3 regions of the Planococcus chinensis genome follow, and region 3 is predicted to be linked to each of the others. Evidence: riboswitches for the same ligand, from Rfam matches in the RefSeq annotation. Region 3 holds a riboswitch; each other region holds the start of a gene.
What was found. A riboswitch is a leader RNA that binds a small molecule or an ion and turns the genes downstream of it on or off. The one in region 3 is predicted to bind S-adenosylmethionine.

Region 1 (6,736 bases), on a different contig from region 3:
CAGGAGTCGGAACCATCTATAATTACTATTCCTCTATTGAAGAACACTCGGATTTTTTTCGAGTGTTGAGAGTAAGGAAGCAAGTATCGCTGTGTATGGAGCTGCGATGAGGCTGGTGATGCTTTATGTTTACGGTGATCAAATGAATTATGGCTAATTTCTAATTGAACTTGAACCTCGGATCGAATTTATCTTTTAGGGAAATTTGAAGACTCAAAACCCGGATTATAAAAGAAAAGAGGGTATATAATGAAAATTCTGATTGTAGGTGCGGGTATTGCGGGTTTAACTTTAGCCGATCAATTAGAGCGTGAAGGCTACACGGTTCAAATAGTTGAGAAAGCTCCGGGGCTTCGAAAAGAGGGTTACATGATGGACTTTTTTGGAGCTGGATATGACGTTGCCGAAAAAATGGGTCTACTCAAAGAACTAGAGAAGATTCATTATCCTATTGAAGCACTCAATATTAAAAGAACTGACGGAACAACTAAATATTCTCTAAAGTATCAATCGTTACGCCAATTATTAAATGACCGCCACTTTAATTTCATGCGGGGAGATTTAGAACGGGTACTTTATGAGCGCATAAAAGATCGAGTACCAGTAACAAATAGTACAACGATTGAATCTCTGCAACAAGATGAGGAGGGAATCCTCGTAAAGCTTTCAAACGACACAAAACTCAACTGTGATTTGTTAGTTGGAGCAGATGGCATACATTCAAAAGTTCGAAAACTTGTTTTTGGTGCAGAAGAAAATTATGTTCATTCAATGGGGTATCAAACGGTGGCATTTACATTTGATAAAACATCCAAATATAATAAAATTGATCATACATTTGATACGATTACTGAGCCTGGACGACAAGTTAGTATATATCCTATAAGGGGAAATCGGATAGCAACATTTTTCCTTTTTTCAAGTAAGGGGAGCTCACTAAAACACTACTCACATCAAGAGGGAATGAAGGAATTAAAGAAAAACTTCGGGGATATGGGCTGGGTAGTCCCTGGTCTTCTTCAGGAAAGCGAGAAGGCAACTGACTTTTATTTTGATGACGTTGCTCAAACTGAAATGCCGACATGGACAAAAGGGCGTGTGGCACTTGTAGGTGATGCTTGCGGTTGTGTATCTGTAGTTGCAGGGCAAGGCTCATCGTTAGCTATGGCAGGGGCCTACACATTAGCCCGTAGCTTAGGCGAATCAAAAAATGATATTAAAAAAGCTCTTTCTGAGTATGATTCATTAATGGTTCCCCAAGTAACTAAAATCCAGAAATCAGCTCGCCAATTTGCAAGTTTCTTTTTGCCAGAGTCGAAATGGAAATTAATGTTTCGAGATATAACGATGCGTGCATCAGTCATGCCAATCATTAGAAACTTTCTGAAATTCAAAAGCATTAGAGTGCCAAAATAATGTTCCATATTGAATTAGCACGAAGAGAAAAATAACAGATTTGTTTATTGCTCAGTACAAGAATACGATGTGGAAATAAGCGTCAAATCGTTTTTCCCTAGCGACTGAAGCAGTCGTAGCACACATCCCGGAACCAGTTTCACCAATGGAGGGAATGCCTGATATGGGCGGCAGGATGTAATATCATCAGCAACTTCAAAAAACTCCTTCTCACTATACGAGAAGGAGTTTTTTTTCTTTTGGATTATATTAAGTAGAATCAAAAGAGATAAAACATAATTTCTGCTGTTCTTATATAAACGAAATAGTAAATGAATTTACTGTGAAGTATTGTAATGCAATTATTCATATGTTATCTTATTAATCATATCAAATTACTAAGTATTAAAAATTGAATAGAGATTAATTCTTATCTAGAGAGGTGGAGGGACTGGCCCTTTGATGCCTCGGCAGCGGATCTAATTGGAAAACATTCCGATTTGAAACTGTGCCAAATCCAGCAGGTGCGATATCCATGCACTTGAAAGATGAGAAGAGCCGATTCGAGAGTCCCTCTTCTTATTTTTGAGAGGGGCTCTTTTCTATTAAATAAATTTGAGAGAATGGGAGTAAGACCGAAAAGAAGCTTTGGGTTTTAGAAGGAATTATAAATAAGGAGAGATGAGTGATGAAAAAGCTTTTAGGTAGTGCATTAGGAATTTCGGTTGCTTTGTTATTAGCGGGATGTGGCGATGAGAGCCAAGCCTCAGGAGAAAATAAAAAAGAAGTGAAAGTCGGTTTTGGAGTCGGCACTTATGAACAACAATTCAAAGAAGGTATCTTGCCTATCTTAGAGGAGAAAGGGTACACCGTTGACATGACAACATTCTCTCAGAATATGCAATTAAATCCGGCTATGAAAGAAGGTTCAATTGATGCGAGTATCTTTCAAAGTACAGCCTATATGGAAGGGATCAATGATGAACTAGATATGAATATGACAGGTATTGTTTATGTGCCGAGTGCTCCTCAAGGGTTATATTCTGAACATCATAGTTCACTGGATGAAGTGAAAGATGGATCGACAGTAGGGGTACCGAATGATCCGGTAAATCAAGAAAGGGCAGTAAATATTCTTGAGGAGTTAGGGTGGGTGACTGTCGCAGATGGTGCTGATGTAACTGATTTTAACCTTAGTGGTGTTAAACCAGCCGATTACGACATTGACATTAAAGTCTTAGACCCTGCTCAAATTCTTGTGTCACTTCAGGATATTGACTTCGGAATAGTAAATGGTAATTATATTGCAAGTGCCCCGGATAGAAAAATTACAGATGCTTTAAAAATTGAAAATACACCTGAACAGCATCGGATCATTGTATCTATCGAAGAAGAGAATGAGGACACAGAATGGGCGAGAGATCTAAAAGAAGCATATGAATCAGACGAATTTAAAAAATATATTGAATCCAATGAAGAGTATGACGGGTTTATTATGCTAGAAGCTTGGAATTAATAAACTGAATATATACTCGTAATTTAGAAGAGAGAGGTGAAGTGGACATGGATCTCATAGCAGCTAAGACCTTTGAAGAACGTCTACATATATTAACAAATACGGTCGCCTCTTTTTCAGAAAGAGCAGTTCAAAATGATCTTGAAGGAAGATTTCCGTTTGAGAATATTGAAGATTTAAAGGATATTAATTATCCTGCATTGACGATTCCCACTAAATATGGAGGACAAGGGATTTCCTTATATGAATTACTACGTTATCAAGAAGTTATTAGTAAGGCAGATGGATCAACTGGGTTGTCGATCGGCTGGCATATGGGGATCATCAAAGATTTGGGAGAAACAAATAGATGGAAAGATTCCGTACAAAAAACTTTGTTTGACGATGTAAAAGAAAATGGAGCATTAATCAATAATGCCGCTACAGAAAAACAAACAGGAAGCCCGACAAGAGGAGGGAAACCTTCCACGACCTCTAAAAAGGATGGGCGGTATTGGGTTATTAATGGCAGGAAGACATTTACGACAATGGCTCCAGTTCTAGATTATTTTAACGTAACAGCGGTGATTGAAGAGACAGGAGAAATTGGATGTTTTCTCATTCCGAAATCAAAAACGGGAGTAGAAATAGAAGAAACTTGGGATAGTGTAGCGATGAAAAGTACCGGGAGTCATGATTTGATATTAAATGACGTTAAGGTTTCGGAAGACTCTTTAGTCGAAATTCTTGAACCTGGACAAAAACGGGCAGCTGGATGGTTACTTCATATTCCAGCATGCTACCTCGGAATTGCACAAGCAGCACAGGATTATGCAATCAGTTTTGCAAAAGAATACTCGCCAAATAGCATCACCGGTTCAATCATAGAATTGCCGACTGTTAAGCAAAAGATTGGCCAGATTGAATTGGAATTAGTAAGAGCAAGGCATTTTCTATATTCTGTAGCTAAGAAGTGGGATGAGTCAAATGGAGAAGAAAAATCAAAAATGACGCCGGAATTGGGAGCAGTAAAAGTAGCTGTCACCAATTCAGCAGTCATTATTGTTGATTTAGCAATGAGGATAGCGGGTGCTCATAGTCTTTCAGAAAAGACCCCTCTGCAAAGATATTATCGGGATGTGAGAGCGGGCCTTCACAACCCGCCTATGGAAGATATGATTATTCCGTTGCTTGCTGAATTTGCGATTGAAAATCAGGCTTTTAAAAAAACTTTAAGTGAACACAAGTCATTAAACAGTAATTCGCATGTATAACATTTATTCTTACTTCTCCTAAGAGTTCCGAAACTTAAAAGCGCCAACTCCTTTACCGGGAGTTGGCGCTTTCTGTGTGAAGAAAATCACGTCACTTTCCACAATCGCGCGACTCATGTAAACTATACAAGGTTAAAGAAAAACGAAATGATTCAGCCGATAAAATTGGTAGGGTTTATTTTCAATATAGATGCACGATGGATTTTTGGATGCAGGGCGTGCCTTGCATCCTGCAGTGAAAGGATTGAAATTTGGATATGAAAGAGAATTTTTGGCGTGAGTTGCCGCGGCCGTTTTTTATCCTGGCGCCGATGGAGGAAGTCACGAATGTGGTATTCCGCAAAGTAGTAGCGGAAGCGGCTCGGCCGGATGTGTTTTTTACGGAGTTTACGAATACGGAAAGCTATTGCAACCCGGATGGGGTTTTCAGTGAAGAAGGGCGCTTGACGTTCGAAGAAGATGAACAGCCGGTCGTCGCGCACATCTGGGGGAACATTCCGGAGCAATTCCGGGAAATGAGCATCGGGATGGCGAAGCGGGGCTTCAAAGGCATCGACATCAATATGGGCTGTCCGGTAGGGAACGTGGCTGCGAAGGGCAAAGGCAGCGGCATGATCCGTTATCCAGATAATGCGGCGGAAGTTATCCAAGCCGCCAAAGCGGGCGGCTTGCCGGTCAGTGTGAAGACGCGTCTTGGATATACGGACGTCGAAGAGTGGCGGGGCTGGCTGACCCATGTCTTGGAACAGGACATCGCCAATCTGTCGATCCATTTGCGCACGAAAAAAGAAATGAGCGCGGTGCCGGCGCATTGGGAGCTGATTCCGGAGATCAAGGCTTTGCGGGATAGAGTGGCGCCTGATACCTTGCTGACGATCAACGGGGATATTCCGGATTATCAGACCGGTGTGGAACTGGCCGAAAAACACGGCATCGACGGCGTTATGATCGGGCGGGGGATTTTCCAGAATCCGTTCGCTTTCGAAAAAGAGCCGCGCGGTCACAGCGCTGGGGAAATGCTGGACCTGTTAAAGCTGCACTTGGATCTGCATGACAAATACTCCAACGAAGAAGAGCCGCTGCCGTTCCGTCCGCTGCGCCGCTTCTTCAAGATTTATGTGAGCGGGATTCCGGATGCCGATGATTTAAGAAGCCGATTGCTGAAGACGGATTCGACCGATGAAGTGCGGGCATTGCTTCAGGCGTTCGAGCAACGGATTGCCGTTCGCTGAATAAAACCGGCTCTATCAGGAAAGCCTCACACCAATAAATGGTGCGGGGCTTTTTTGTGTGCAAAAAATGCCCCTGAAAGCAGAATAAGTTCAAATTATGTCAACGCTTACAAAAGTTTCAGCTTATATGACAGTTATCACTAGCCGCGCCTTGTTCCGTCAGGTAAATTATCCGTAGCAGAAAGCTGCTTCCGATACGGAATTGCATTCAAAGGAGAATTTATAGATGAAGAAAATAGCTTGGATTACGGACACGGCAGCGCAGCTGGATGAAGCATTCATCGAAAAGCATGATATATATGTACTTCCACTTAGCGTCATTTTCGGGGATGGCGAATACAAGGAATCGATTGATTTGACACAAGAGGAATTTTACGATAAATTGCGCATGGCGAAAGTATCGCCTAAAACGTCACAGCCTGCCATCGGCGACATGCTTTCCTTATATGAAAAGCTGCAGTCGGAAGGATACGATTTTGCGGTTGCTTTGCATTTGTCGAGCGGGCTATCGGGGACATTCGCGACGGCGCAGTCGGCTGCAGAGATGGCGGACTTCAAGGTGTATCCGATCGATTCGCTGATCGGATCGTTTCCGATGGTGAAGATGATCGAGACCGGATCCAAGCTGTTTTCTGAAGGCAAGGAGGCAGAGGAAGTCGTTGCCACGCTTAAGGGGATGGCGGCGAAATCGCACCTGTCCTTTATTCCCTCAAGCCTGAACCAATTGCATAAAAGCGGGCGTGTGTCCGGGACGCAGGCGTTTTTGAGCAATGTCCTGAACATCAAATTGGTCATCACATTTGAAGACGGCAAAACGGTCATGAAAGAGAAGGTCCGCTCGAACAAGCGAGCAAAAAACTCCGTCATGGATGCACTCCGCGCGGATATGGCGGCGGGCAGCGTGCCGGAAGTTGCGGTCAATCACTGCAATAATGCCGCGGATGCGAAAATCTGGAAGAACGAGCTCTTGCAGGAGTTTCCGGATCTGAAAGTCCAAGTGGTGCAGCTCAGTGTGTGCGTAGGCGTGCATGCGGGTGAAGGGACGACCGGACTTAGCTGGGTGGCTTATTGAAGGGCCGATTTGATCAATAAAACATGGAAAACAGAACCCCGGATGGAGGCGCTCTTTGCGTGCAGCTATCCGGGGTTTCCGCTGTTTAAAGAGGAAACCCAATAGCCTGCTATGTTAAACTTTAGTCAATAAAGAAAATATTGGATTGCTAAGAAGGGATATGCTCTAATTGGCAAACTAGAGATGACGACAATCGAGGTGCTTTATGGGAATGACATTTCAGGAACTGCAAATGTATGCGAATTTTGAGGAGCTGTCAAAGGATGTA
Region 2 (6,736 bases), on a different contig from region 3:
GATCGGGGCCTGCTACGGCAACCAATTGCCGCTCGTCGTCTTCCGGGATCCGGCGCAATCCTTCCGTTCGCAGGCGATCGGCCTTGCGAAGGAGATCTTAGCGGTGTCGCGAACGAAAGAACAGGAAGGCTGGTTTGTCGGCATCGGCGATGTGTGCGGGCCGCTCGGCGACATCCGGAATTCCTACCAGAAATCGCTTATCGCGACGATGGATCTGAAGGTGCCGTCGCGCTACCGGTTTTATTCGGATGAACTGGCAGGGGGCAATCCGGGCGGGATTTCAGCCATCAAGCACGAAGAAAAGCGCTTGCTCGACTTTGTCCGCCTGGGCGAATGGGAGACCGTGGAAACGCTCGTCCTCGACCTGATCCGGCAAATGGAGCGGACCGGCGAAAACGCGCTGCAGACGCAGCAGCGGTCGCTGGAATTCCTGTGGATCACAGCGCGGCTCATGGGAGAGATGGGAATCGAGGTGGAAGCACCGTTTTACTCGGTTGCGGCGAACGACCACCGGCAATTGATTCTGGAAACCCGCAAGCTGGCGGATGGCCTGAAGGCGGCGTATACGGAGCACCACAGCCGGCTGGAAGTCGACAAGATCCAGCAGATCAAGCAGTTCATCATGGAGCATTCGCATGAAGACATCTCGCTCGATGCGCTTGCACGGAAAGTCGATCTGAGCCCGATCTACATCAGCAAGATGTTCAAGGAAAAGCTCGGGATCAATTACATCGATTTCCTGACGGAGAGCCGGATCGAGAAAGCGAAAAAGCTGTTGGCAGACCCGGAAAAAAGCTTGAAGGAGATTTCCTTGGAAGTCGGCTACCACGAACCGAATTATTTCAGCAAAGTGTTCAAGAAAATGAACGGCGTCTCGCCGAAGGAATACCGCAAAGGGATGCTGAATGCCCCAGATACCCAGGAGGCCGCGACATGAAGCGCATGAAGTGGTTATGGCTTTTCGTGCTGCTGGGCTTTTTGCTTGCGGCCTGCACAGATGATGAAGCTGTCGTGAAAAAAGCGGTGAAAGAACCTGTGGCTGCCGAAGCCGACGAGCCGCTGAAGATCGGCTTCGCAATGGATACGCTGAAAGAAGAACGCTGGGTGAAAGACCGCAACTTGTTCCGCCAGGCGGTCGAATCGCACGGAGTCCGGGTGGAGATCACTGCAGCGAATGGCGACGACGCGCGCCAGATCGCCCAAGCCGAAGAGATGATCCAAAAGGGCATCGACCTGCTCGTCATCGTTCCCCATAATGCCGAAGCGACAGCAGCGATCGTCCATAAAGCCCATAAAGCAGGCATCAAAGTCATCGCTTATGATAGGCTCGTCAAAAACGCCGAGATCGATCTGTACGTCTCGTTCGACAATGAAAAAGTCGGGGAGATCCAAGCAGAAGCGATGCTCGCAAAAGTGCCGAAGGGAAATTACGTCTTTATCGGCGGGGCGCCGACTGACAACAATGCCCATTTGCTGAAAAAAGGGGTGTTCAAGGTGCTGCAGCCGGCCATCGATCGCGGCGATATCCGCATCGTCTATGACCAATGGACCGAGGACTGGGCGCCTGAAAATGCTTTTGCCAACATGTCCGAAGCGCTGGAGACCAATGGCAACCGGATTGACGCCGTCATTGCAGCGAATGATGCGACAGCAGGCGGAGCCGTTGAGGCACTGAAGGTCCAGGGGCTGGACGGGGAAATTCCTGTCGCCGGACAGGACGCTGAGCTGGCAGCCGTGCAGCGCATTGTCAGCGGCACGCAGACCATGACCGTCTACAAGCCGATTCAGACCTTGTCGGAGCGGGTGGCGGCACTTGCCGTCCACCTGGCCAAAGGCAATGAGTTCAGCGCCATCGACAGCATCAACAACGGCAAAAGCGAAGTGCCGTCCGTCTTGCTCGAACCGGTGGCGGTCGATGAAGGCAATATCCGGGAGACCGTCATTGCGGACGGCTTCCATACCGAAGCGGATGTTTACGGGGGAGATTAGAAAATGAAAAAAGACAGGTATGCACCTGTCTTTTTTTAACTTGTTGAGAAAGATATAAAATACTTGTCTCTTAATCGATATTCCGCAAAACAGCTTCGTAAAACCCCTGTGCTCCTGCGCGCTATGCGCTCGTCGCAAAGAGATGGCTCAAACTTCCTTAGAGCCATCTCTTTGCCGCGGGCGAGCGCCAAGCCTCCTCAGTCGCTTACGCGACTTGCGGGGTCTCGGCTGTCTCGCTGTCCCGCAGGCAAGTACCGGCCAAACAGCATTTGGCCGGTACTTTGCGACGAAGCGCGTAGCGCTGCAACGGTTTTTCATGTCCCGAAGCTAGCGCAGCGATGCAGGGACAGGAGCAGCGTCCTTTCATGTTTCGAAGCTAGCGAAGCGATGCAGAAACAGTACGGTTTTCTCCGCCGTTTTGCTCCATATCTCAGATAGCACTACTAAAACGGATTAAGTTATCAGCTTTTAAAGAGCGAAACCAGCGCCGGCGCGTCCACGGGCTGGGCGAAAGCCATGCCCAAAGCGGCCGAAGCGAGATGAAAAGTTCATTTTTTTAATGACTTATCTAAAGAAGGTTTCTCGATAGCCTGTCTTTTTTTGGTGGGAAAAATTCATCTATTAAAGGAAAAAGAGAGGGGAATAAAATCTCCTGAAATAAGGTTCTTCTGATTAAAAGAAGCGGAATCATGCAGCTGTACAAAATTGCAGGAGAACAGGTTTGGATGTCGTATGGTATAGATACGATAATCCGTTGATGCTGCTGCCCGTCCGTGAAAGTCCGTTTCGAAAAAGGAAGGGGATGGAGAGATGAGAATCTTGTTGTCAGTGCTTGTTGTGCTCGCCTCAGCATTCTTTGTCGTAAAAGGGGCGAACCGCCAGTCGCCGGCTGAATCATTAAAAGCGGCGCCGCTCAGAAAGTTGGAGGCGCCTTTGAAGAGGGTGGAACCGGAACAATTGGCTGCACTGCCGGCCCCGGTCCGGAAGTGGATGGAGTGGAGCGGCATTTCTGGCAGGGAAGAGATTCGGAGCGTGTATGCAAAGCAAACTGGCCGGATGAAACTCAAGCCCGGCCAGGAAAAATGGATGGCGTCAGAAGCTTGGCAATACACTACTTCTGATCCTCCCGGCTTCATCTGGAAAGTGAAGATGAAGATGGGCAATGGGCTTTCTGTGACGGGTAAGGATGTGTTTCAGGAAGGCAAGGCGGAGATGCGGATCAAAATGGCCGGCTTGGTGCCGATGGCGACTACGCGCGGCAATCCGAAAGCCGACCAGTCCTCGCTGCAGCGGTATTTAATGGAGCTGAGCGGATTTCCCTCCGCCGCTTTGAGCCGGTATGTCGAATGGCACGCAATCGACGATCGGACGGCGGAAGCGACGATGGCCTACAACTGGATCAAAGGCCGCGCGACTTTCCATTTCGGGGAGGGCGGCGAACTGCTGAAAGTGACGGCGATGCGCTTCAAGGACAGTGATGAGCATGCGGAGCTTGTACCGTGCACAGCCCACATCCGGGCATACCGGACGATGGACGGAATCCGCACGCCTTCCGAACTCGGGGTCACGTGGGATTTGGCTGAAGGGCCGTTCACCTGGTACGAATTCACGATGGAGGATGTGGCTTTTAATGTGAAGAAGCCGGCCGGATTTTGATGGCAGATTTTGATTCCGAAATTGCATACGTCTTTCCGCTTCAGGGGATTTTATTAGATAAACGCCTTCTCCTACGATTTAGCTGCATTGCCAAAGACAGCGCACTGGAGTCGAATTTATGTCTTAAAGAGGAAGATAAACAGAAATTTCATTCTTTTTAGACAGATCTCCTTGACCTGGAGGCGATATGGGGTTAATATTTTAGGATATAAAAAATTGAATAATTGATTCTTATCGAGAGAAGTCGAGGGACTGGCCCTATGACGCTTCAGCAACCAGCCGTTACCGGTCAGGTGCTAAATCCAGCAGGCATTTCCATGCCTGAGAGATGAAGAAGAACGAGTATGTTATCGTAAAGCCTTCTTTTTCTATGGAAGGCTTTTTTATTTGTATAGGAGGAGAGCAGCATGAAGTTATTGGAAGCGTTGAAGACAAGGGTATTGACGGCGGACGGCGCAATGGGGACGCTTCTGTATTCGTACGGGATTGAATACTGCAACGAGGAGCTGAATATTCAGCGTCCGGAGATCATCGAGAAGATCCACCATGACTACATCCGGGCCGGAGCGGACATCATCCAGACCAACACGTACGGAGCGAACGCGCATAAGCTCGCGCGCTACGGGCTGGAGGAGCAGGTGAAAGACATCAACCGGGCAGCGATTGAAATTGCGAAGCGTGCCGCGGCGCCCGGCGGCCAGTTCGTCTTCGGGACGATCGGCGGCATCCGGGGCTTCCGGAAAAGCGATGCGACGCTAACAGAAATCATCGCGATGGTCGACCAGCAGGCGCAGCACCTCCTGTCCGGCGATCCGGACGGGCTGCTGCTCGAGACGTATTACGACTTCGAAGAGCTGGCAGCGACCGTCACCCACTTGAAAACCCTCACGGATACACCGCTCATCGCGCAAGTGTCGATGCACGAACCGGGCGTTCTGCAGAACGGCATGCTGTTGAACGACGCCTTGCAGGAACTGGAATCGCTCGGTGCGGACATTGTCGGCGTCAATTGCCGCCTTGGCCCCCATCACACGATCCAGGCGTTCGAAGGCGTCGAGCTGCTGAAAAAGGCATTCTTGTCCGCCTACCCGAACGCGAGCCTGCTCGACGTCGAAGACGGCCGCATCGTCTATGAATCGGAAGCGGATTATTTCGGCCGTGCGGCTTTGCTGCTCCGGGAAGAAGGCGTACGCTTGATCGGCGGCTGCTGCGGTACGACCCCGAAGCATATTGCGGAAACGAAGAAGCGCCTGCGGAACTTGGCGCCGGTGACGGAGAAGAAAGTGGCAGAGAGAAAGCCGATTGTTATCCGCGAAGCGGAAGCGCTGGACGTCAAGCCGCTCCACGAAAAAGCGAAGACGGAGCGGACAATCATTGTCGAGCTCGACACGCCGCGCCATCTGGACATCACCACGTTCATCGAAGGCTCGAAAGCGTTGGATGCGGCAGGCATCGACGCCTTGACGATGGCGGACAATTCCCTTGCTTCGCCGCGCATCTCGAACATGGCGATGGGCTCGATCCTGAAGCAGGAAAATATCCGGCCGCTCGCGCACATAACGTGCCGCGACCACAACCTGATCGGCCTGCAATCGCATCTCATGGGGCTTGATGCTCTTGGCATGCATGATATATTGGCAGTGACGGGAGACCCGACAAAAGTGGGTGATTTCCCGGGGGCAACGAGCGTCTATGACGTCTCGAGCATGGAACTGATCCAGTTGATCAAGAAGCTCAACGAAGGCATTTCATTTTCCGGCAAGCCGCTGCGCAAGAAAGCGAACTTCTCGGTGGCGGCGGCGTTCAACCCGAACGTCCGCGTCGTCAGCCGGGCCGTTAAGCGTCTGGAACAGAAAATCGAGAGCGGTGCGGATTATTTCATTTCCCAGCCGGTCTATACAAAAGAGAAAATCATTGAAATTTACGAGGAAACGAAGCATTTGGAGACCCCGGTCTTCCTTGGCATCATGCCGCTGACGAGCATCCGCAGTTCGGAATTCCTGCACAATGAAGTGCCGGGCATCAAATTGTCAGAAGATGCGCTCGAGCGCATGCGCGCATGCGGCGAAGACAAGGAGCGGGCGACAGCGGAAGGCATCCAGATTGCCAAGGAGTTGATCGATACCGCAGCCGGGCTCTTCAACGGCATCTATCTGATCACGCCGTTTTTGCGCTATGAAATGTGCGTGGAATTGATCGATTACATCCGACAAATAGATTTGCAGAAAGCGAGCGATAACAGCCATGTCCAAACCTCTCATTGAACAACAACTCGAAAAACGGATCCTCATCATCGACGGAGCGATGGGCACGATGATCCAGAACGCCGACCTGTCGCCGGAAGATTTCGGCGGTGAAGAATTCGACGGGTGCAACGAGTACTTGAACATCGTCCGCCCGGAAGTCATCGAAGGCGTCCACGATGCGTATTTGGAAGCGGGGGCGGATATCCTCTGCACGAATACGTTCGGCGGCACGCCAATCGTGCTCGATGAATACGACCTTGGCAGCCAGGCGCCTGAGATCAACCGGCGCGCTGTCGAAATAGCCAAAGCGAGTGCCGCGAAATTCTCCACGCCGGAATGGCCGCGCTTTGTGGCAGGCGCCATCGGACCGACGACAAAGACGCTGTCGGTGACCGGCGGGGTGACATTCGATGAAATGAAGGATAATTTCTACGTCCAGGCAAAAGCGCTCGTCGAAGGCGGAGCGGATCTGATCCTATTGGAAACGAGCCAGGATATGCTCAATGTCAAGGCGGCGACGATCGGCATCAAAGAGGCGTTCAACGAGCTCGGCAAGGAATTGCCGATCATGGTGTCCGGCACGATCGAACCGATGGGCACGACGCTCGCAGGGCAGAGCATCGAAGCGTTCTATATTTCGATTGAGCACATCAAGCCGTTGTCGGTCGGCCTGAACTGCGCGACAGGGCCGGAATTCATGACCGACCACATCCGTTCGCTGTCCGAGCTGTCGGACGGCTTTGTCAGCTGCTACCCGAATGCGGGGCTCCCGGACGAGGAAGGCCATTACCACGAAACGCCGGAATCGCTGTCGAAAAAGCTTCGCGGTTTTGCCGAAAAAGGCT
Region 3 (6,736 bases):
ATCACAGCCGTAATTCTCAAGTTCTGTCGCCATCGCGCCGTCGAGAATGAGGACCGGAAAGTCCTTTAAAATCTGTTCAATCGGGTTCATGCAGCCTCATCCTTTCCATGTCCAACTTCAAAGGACTGTCCTTAGTTGCTTCTGTTTGCTCTGCTTAAGAATTGCTTGGTCCGTTCCATTTTCGGGTCTTTGAAAAGCTGTTCAGGGGTACCTTCTTCGATGATCTGTCCGTCTTCCATAAAAACGACGCGGTCGGAGATATCACGTGCAAAATGGAGCTCATGGGTCACAATGAGCATCGTGTTCCCTTCGTCCGCCACTTTTCGGATCGTCGCCAGCACTTCATCCACCAACTCCGGATCCAAAGAGGAGGTCGGTTCATCGAACAGCAGCACTTCCGGGTCCAACGCCAGTGCCCGCGCAATGCCGACCCGCTGCTGCTGGCCGCCCGACAATTGGGCGGGATAATGGTCCAACCGGTTCGCCAATCCGACCCGTTCCAGGATTTCCATGCTCCGCTTTTCGGCTTCTTCCTTATGTAGTTTCTTTACACTGGTCAACCCGATCATGACGTTTTGCAGCACCGTGAAATTCTTGAACAGGTTGTATTGCTGGAAGACCATGCCCGTCGAATTCCGCAAGGAGACGATGTCCGCTTTTTTGGCTGATTCGGCGTCCACTCGTTTGCCGCCGATCTCCACGGTTCCGCGGGTCGGCTCCTCCAGGAAATTGATGCAGCGCAGGAGTGTTGATTTGCCTGACCCGCTCGGCCCCAAAATCGAAACCACTTCGCCTTTCTTGACGTTCAAGTCGATTCCTTTCAGCACGTGCTGGCTGTCGAAATACTTATGGATATTTTCCAATTTGATCATCACGCAATCCTTCTTTCATATCGGCGTGCCCGCTTCTCGACTCTTACCAGCAGCCGCTCCACTGCGATGCAAAGGATCCAGTAGACGATCGATACCGCAATATACACTTCAAAAAACGCCAAGCCGCGGGAACCGAGAATTTTCGCTTGTCCCATGATGTCGATGACCCCGATGATAAACACCAAAGATGTATCCTTGATTGTGCTGATGAACATATTTCCAAGGTTCGGTATCGCTGTGGCCAGCGCCTGCGGGAAAATGATCTTGATCATCATTTGCGACGGGCTCATCCCGATCGATTTGGCCGCTTCAAACTGCCCGCGGTCTACCGATTCAATCGCCGAGCGGATCGTCTCGGAAAGATAGGCGCCCAGATTCACGGAGAACGCCACCAGCGCATAGACTTCAGGTGGGATGCTGTTGACGTCCGCCGACTGGAGCCAGCCGTATTCGATCTGCAGAAAGTAGATGATTTTCGGAATCCCGTAAAACACCAGGTAAATCTGGACCAGTAAAGGCGTTCCCCTGATAAAGGATACGTAGATGGACGAAATCACCCGCAAGACCGGGACTTTATAAATTTTGATAAGGGCGGTAACCACGCCGATCAACAAGCTGATAACCAGCGAACCCACTGCGATGCCTATCGTGACAGGCAGCCGCGCAACGATTGCGGGAAAGCTTTCGATTAAAAAATTGATATCCAGTAAATTCTCCATTGTCTCTTCCCCTCCACAAACCTATTCAGGGATGTACTCTCCGCCGGTCCACTTGTTCGACAGTTCCGCGAGCGTTCCGTCCTGCTTGAGCTCTTCCAGGACTGGGTCGATCAGCGCCTTCAGCTTTTCGCCTTCTTCCCCGTTTTTCAATACGATCCCCATGTCGTCATTGACCAATGGCTGCCCGACAATTTCCACGCCCAGATCGTTTTTCTCTAACACTGCATCGATCATGATCGGATCGTTGACATAAGCGTCGATTCGGCCGTTTTGCACGTCCTGCAGAATCTCGGAAGGGTTGCCGCTTTCGCTGTATTTCAACTCGATCGGCGTCGCTGCGCCTTTATTATATTCCTCCAAGAGCAAGGTATAGGAGTCGCCGGCCAAAGCCCCGACTTTCTTGCCTTCCAGGTCTTCAATCGTCTGGATATCTTCTCGTCCCGTCTTCACGGCAATGACCGTTTCGGCCGCAAAATAGGATTCATCGGTGAACAGATACTTTTCCTGGCGTTCCGGCGTTTTCGCGACTTGGTCGGCGATCGCCTGGATTTTATTGGACTCGAGCGCCAGGAACATGCTGTCCCAAGGAACGGCGGTGAATTCGAACGTGTAACCGTCCAGTTTCTCATCGACCGCTTTGACCACTTCCACATCATAGCCGGTCAATTCGTTTTTCTCGTCCGCAAAGGCAAACGGCGGATAATCATTCTGCGTTCCCACTAGGATCACTTGGTCGCCCGTGGCTGTCGCTTCTTTTGACGAACAGCCGCTTAACACGCCGCCTGCGCCGATCAATAAAACCAGGGAGAGGGTTAAATAATTTTTTCTTTTCATGTTAAAACTCCTTCGTTGGTAGAGAGTCGCAAGCTCCTGCCTTGCAGAAAAACCTTGCGCTGTTTAATTTCTTTATGTAAATAATCCGTCTTATAAACATATAAACCTTTTTTGACTAAATGAATAAAGGCACTATGAAAGCATGTCCAGATTCTCCACTTCAGGCGGACGCTTTCCGCGGGCTTGCGCCGAACTAACTCGGACTGGCGTCCGAGTGGATTTCGGCACTTCGCTCTCCCGCTGGAGTCGCCGCCTTCCGTTCTGAATCTGAAAACAAAGTGAGAATATCTTTAATTACACCTCCAAAAATTTAAAAATTCCTTTCTTCCAGATTTTAAAAACAAAAGATGATTGAATATCCCTAAAAAAGCAAAAAAACCTATTTCGATAGGAAATAGGTTTTAATCTAGATCTTATCTCTCAGAGCAAATGCCCTGCAGGAATTAGCACCTCTCATAAAATGATGGTTGCTGGACGTCACAGGGCCTGTCCCTCAGTCTCTCTTGATAAGTTATTTAATTTTTTTACATAATTAAGATAGTATTTGAGATTACCGCTTCTGTCAAACACATTTTTCATCTATTTCGAATTTTGGTGAATTATTTCCCGGGAAATGTCCGGGATTCAGGGAAAGTGTTTCTCTTACCAGCTTGACTGGAGGGTTTATTCCAAGCGCTAACCGCTCATTAGTCCGTGGCTTACAGCGCCCTCTGGGACAATTGACAAGGATCCGAATCTTGCATACCATCTAGTCATACTTTCGAATTCCACAAAGAGCGGAGCGGACTGAATATGACAAAAGACCAGGTTTATGATGTCGCAATCATCGGCGCAGGAACGATGGGAATGGCGGCCGGCGCCTTTTTGGCGAAGCAGAATGCAAAGACCTTGCTGATCGATGCCTTCGATCCGCCGCATACTAAAGGGAGCCACCACGGCGACACCCGCCTGATCCGCCATGCGTACGGCGAAGGCCGGCAATACGTAACGCTCGTGAAGCGTGCCCAGCACTTATGGGAGCAGCTCGAACAGGAAACGGGCCATAAAATTTTCGAGAACACCGGCGTGCTCGGCATCGGCCCGGAAGACTCCCCTTTTCTTCAGGAAACAATCGCTTCCGCCCGAAAGCATGACCTATCGTTAGAGATTTTAAGCGGCCGGGAAATCAACGAAAGATGGCCAGGGTTTTCCGTGCCGGACCAGTACATCGGCTGCTTTGAAGCGGCGTCAGGGCTCATCTACAGCCAAAATGCCATTCGGGCCTATAAGGAAACGGCTTTAAAATACGGAGCGGACCTGGCTGCCAATACACCGGTTCAGCACATTGACCCGGACGATCCGCAAGGCGTGAAAATTTCGACCGGAACAACGGACTTTTATGCGAAGAAAGTGATTGTCACGGCCGGCGCATGGGCAGCAAAATTATTGCCGGAGCTGCACCTGCCGATTCAGCCGACCCGCAAAGCTGTCGGCTGGTTTGAAACTCCTGCCAGCGTTTATGATGCCGCTCACTTTCCGTCCTTTTTCATCGAGGACAACGACCACAAGGCGTACGGCTTCCCGAACTTGGACGGCACCGGCCTGAAAATCGGAAGATCCGACGGCGGGCACCCGATTGATCCGGACGTCCATTCACAGAACTTCGGGCAGTATGAAACCGATGAAGGCGACCTTAGGCGCGTGCTCCAAACCTTCCTGCCGGAAGCGAACGGCGAACTGCTCGAAGCGAAGACTTGCCTCTATACCATTTCAAGCGACCATGATTTCATCGTCGACTTCCATCCCGAAAACAAGCACGTCATTTTCGCCTGCGGCTTTTCAGGCCACGGCTTCAAATTCGGAAGCGTCATGGGCGAAGTCTTGAGCCAGCTCGCGCTGGAAGGACAGAGTGAACTCGACATCTCCATCTTTTCGCTTAAGCGCTTCGGTTTTTGACGCCTCTAAAAGGACTTCCTAAAACGTTGAAGCAACGGCGTTTTAGGAAGTCCTTTTTCTAAGTTCCGCTTTGCTGTTTCTCGGTGATTGTCTCCGGCTTCTCAGGAGCTCCCTTCATGGCCATTTTCAAATAGTCCACGAACAGGCGGGACTGCGCTTCCAGCTGCACAGCCTGTTTCGGCAGGATGGCATCTTCGAGGGCGAGGCCATCGATGAACGTGATGATGGAACGGGCAAGCAGCTCACTGTCGAACCGCCCGCTAAATTCCCCAGCTTCCTGTCCCGCTTGGATCACCCCGGCATATAGCTGGACGCCGGCTTCATATCTTTTCCTGCCGTATTCCAGGCGCCGCCCGTTCTTTCTCCCGGTGATGAAATACTCTAATTTGCTGGGTGCGAGCGGATCCATTTCGGTATCAGGATCGCCTCCCTCGCCAAACATCAGCTGCATAAGCAGATCCCAATGCGATTCCGTTTTTTCAAGCATCTCCTGCACGGTTTCGGCTTCGTCATCGAGCACATCTTCCAGGATCGCTTCGAACAGATCCTCCTTGTTGGAAAAATACTGATAGAGCCCCCCGCGGCTCACTCCAGCCGCGTCCATGATATGCTTCATCGATGTTTGTTCATAACCTTGCTCTATAAAAACTTCAGTGGCGGCGCGCATGATGTTAGCCCGCCGCTGCCTCAGATGTTCCTCGCTCACTCGTGGAGACATGCAATTTCCCCCGTTCTACTTTACTTCTCGTCAAATACCCGCCTATCGACACCAGCACCAGCAAGGCTGACGTAATGATAAAGGTTGGCACAATGCCGATCGCGGTAGCCAGCAACCCGCCGGCCAATGGGCCGACAATCGTCGCTGTCGTCATGGCACTATTGATCACGCCGAAGACCCGCCCCGTCATATGGACGGGCGTCGCGACCTGAACAGCAGCCTGATAAGGCACAAAAATCAAGCTGGCAGAAAATCCGCCTGTAAATCCGAGCGCAGGCAGCCACATTACGGAATAGCTGAGATCGTAATGGGCCAGTATCCCCATCATACCAAAACTCAGACCGATTCCGAAAACGCCCAGCAGCATAATCGGATATGGGCGGTAATCGGTTTTTTTCGCCAGCAAAAAGCCTGCCAGGAACATGCCGAGGCCGGACCCCGTAATCAGATAGCCGAACAAATCAGGAGAAGCATCCGTAAGCTCCCGGATCAGCACGATAAGCTGCGTGTCTGCCAATTGCAGAATTAGCAGGCTGCTCCCCATCAACAGCAAGCCGATGACCATGAAACGGCTTGATTTAATGAAAGACAGCCCGGCGGCCAATTCCTGTTTGAACGATTCCGATCCTTTTCCGCTTTCCGGCGCGTCTTCTGTTTTTAATGCATTAGGCAAAAACAGCAGCAAAACTGCGGAGACCGCAAACGTTGCCGAGTCGATCAAGAACACCTGCTGCGGCCCGACTGCCGCTACGAGGATTCCGCTGAGAAGCGGACCCAGAATTTTCGTCGAGGAGTCCACCATCGACGTGATGGACATGGCCGCCTTCATATCCCCTTCTCCGACTATCTCCTTCAACTTCCCGTTTTTCGCCGGGATGAACACAGCGGAAAACAGGCCGATGGCAAACAGCGCAGCATACACCATCCATAGCGAACTTGCCACGGCCAGCACCAGAATCAACCCCGCCCGGACAACATCCGAGAGGATCATGATCGATTTCCGGCTGAAGCGGTCCGCTACAATCCCTGCCACCGGCCCGAGCAGCGCCATCGGGACAGCGAGGCATAGCAGAAGCAGCGAAACTTCCAGGGGCGACGCATTCCATTTCAGCCCGACGACTGTAAAAATCGCAACAAGGCTCAGCCAGTCGCCGATGCTTGAAATCGCCTGCGCCCCGATCAACGTCACATACGGCCTGTTCTTCATCAAACTCTTTACATCCATCTCCCTCTTCTCTAAAACGACAAACGTGTCGTTATTAATTAACCCCATTATATCGACACCGTTGTCGTTTTACAAGAGCGTTCGTTACATTTGCGAAAAAAACGGTATAGTATAGGAAAATCCTCTTTTGAAAGGACGGAGCCGGCATGGAAATCACAAATTTGCTCGATGCCAAAAACCGGCAGGAATTGAGGGAGTGGCTGGAGGAAAACGCAGCGAGTGCGAAATTTTGCTGGGTGGTTCTTGGTACGAAGAAGCAGCCCGGCGCCCTCCAATACCTGGACGCAGTGGAAGAGGCCCTGTGCTTCGGCTGGATTGACGGCACCAAGAAGAAACTGTCGGACACCCAGATGGCCCAAAGGCTTTCGCCGAGGCAGAAAAAGAGCAACTGGACGGAATTGAACAAAGAGCGGGTGAGAAGGCTGCAAAAACT

Region 1: another riboswitch for S-adenosylmethionine. It lies ahead of ACFSDB_RS09785 (MetQ/NlpA family ABC transporter substrate-binding protein); the one in region 3 lies ahead of ACFSDB_RS11255 (transporter substrate-binding domain-containing protein).
Region 2: another riboswitch for S-adenosylmethionine. It lies ahead of ACFSDB_RS09630 (bifunctional homocysteine S-methyltransferase/methylenetetrahydrofolate reductase); the one in region 3 lies ahead of ACFSDB_RS11255 (transporter substrate-binding domain-containing protein).

The regions. Positions count from the first base shown of each region.
Region 1 covers NZ_JBHUFW010000005.1:449,044-455,779, reverse strand. The annotation lists gene ACFSDB_RS09790 (FAD-dependent monooxygenase) at 250-1,416, shown strand; SAM riboswitch class I at 1,823-1,950, shown strand; gene ACFSDB_RS09785 (MetQ/NlpA family ABC transporter substrate-binding protein) at 2,084-2,911, shown strand; gene ACFSDB_RS09780 (acyl-CoA dehydrogenase family protein) at 2,959-4,164, shown strand; gene ACFSDB_RS09775 (tRNA dihydrouridine synthase) at 4,422-5,396, shown strand; gene ACFSDB_RS09770 (DegV family protein) at 5,623-6,468, shown strand; gene ACFSDB_RS09765 (sensor domain-containing diguanylate cyclase) at 6,674-6,736, shown strand, end outside.
Region 2 covers NZ_JBHUFW010000005.1:419,379-426,114, reverse strand. The annotation lists gene ACFSDB_RS09645 (response regulator) at 1-937, shown strand, start outside; gene xylF (D-xylose ABC transporter substrate-binding protein) at 934-1,989, shown strand; gene ACFSDB_RS09635 (DUF6544 family protein) at 2,800-3,645, shown strand; SAM riboswitch class I at 3,874-3,980, shown strand; gene ACFSDB_RS09630 (bifunctional homocysteine S-methyltransferase/methylenetetrahydrofolate reductase) at 4,053-5,909, shown strand; gene metH (methionine synthase) at 5,890-6,736, shown strand, end outside.
Region 3 covers NZ_JBHUFW010000008.1:56,411-63,146, reverse strand. The annotation lists gene mmuM (homocysteine S-methyltransferase) at 1-90, opposite strand, end outside; gene ACFSDB_RS11265 (amino acid ABC transporter ATP-binding protein) at 132-872, opposite strand; gene ACFSDB_RS11260 (amino acid ABC transporter permease) at 872-1,591, opposite strand; gene ACFSDB_RS11255 (transporter substrate-binding domain-containing protein) at 1,613-2,425, opposite strand; SAM riboswitch class I at 2,836-2,938, opposite strand; gene solA (N-methyl-L-tryptophan oxidase) at 3,218-4,360, shown strand; gene ACFSDB_RS11245 (TetR/AcrR family transcriptional regulator) at 4,419-5,078, opposite strand; gene ACFSDB_RS11240 (MFS transporter) at 5,032-6,351, opposite strand; gene ACFSDB_RS11235 (YdeI/OmpD-associated family protein) at 6,450-6,736, shown strand, end outside.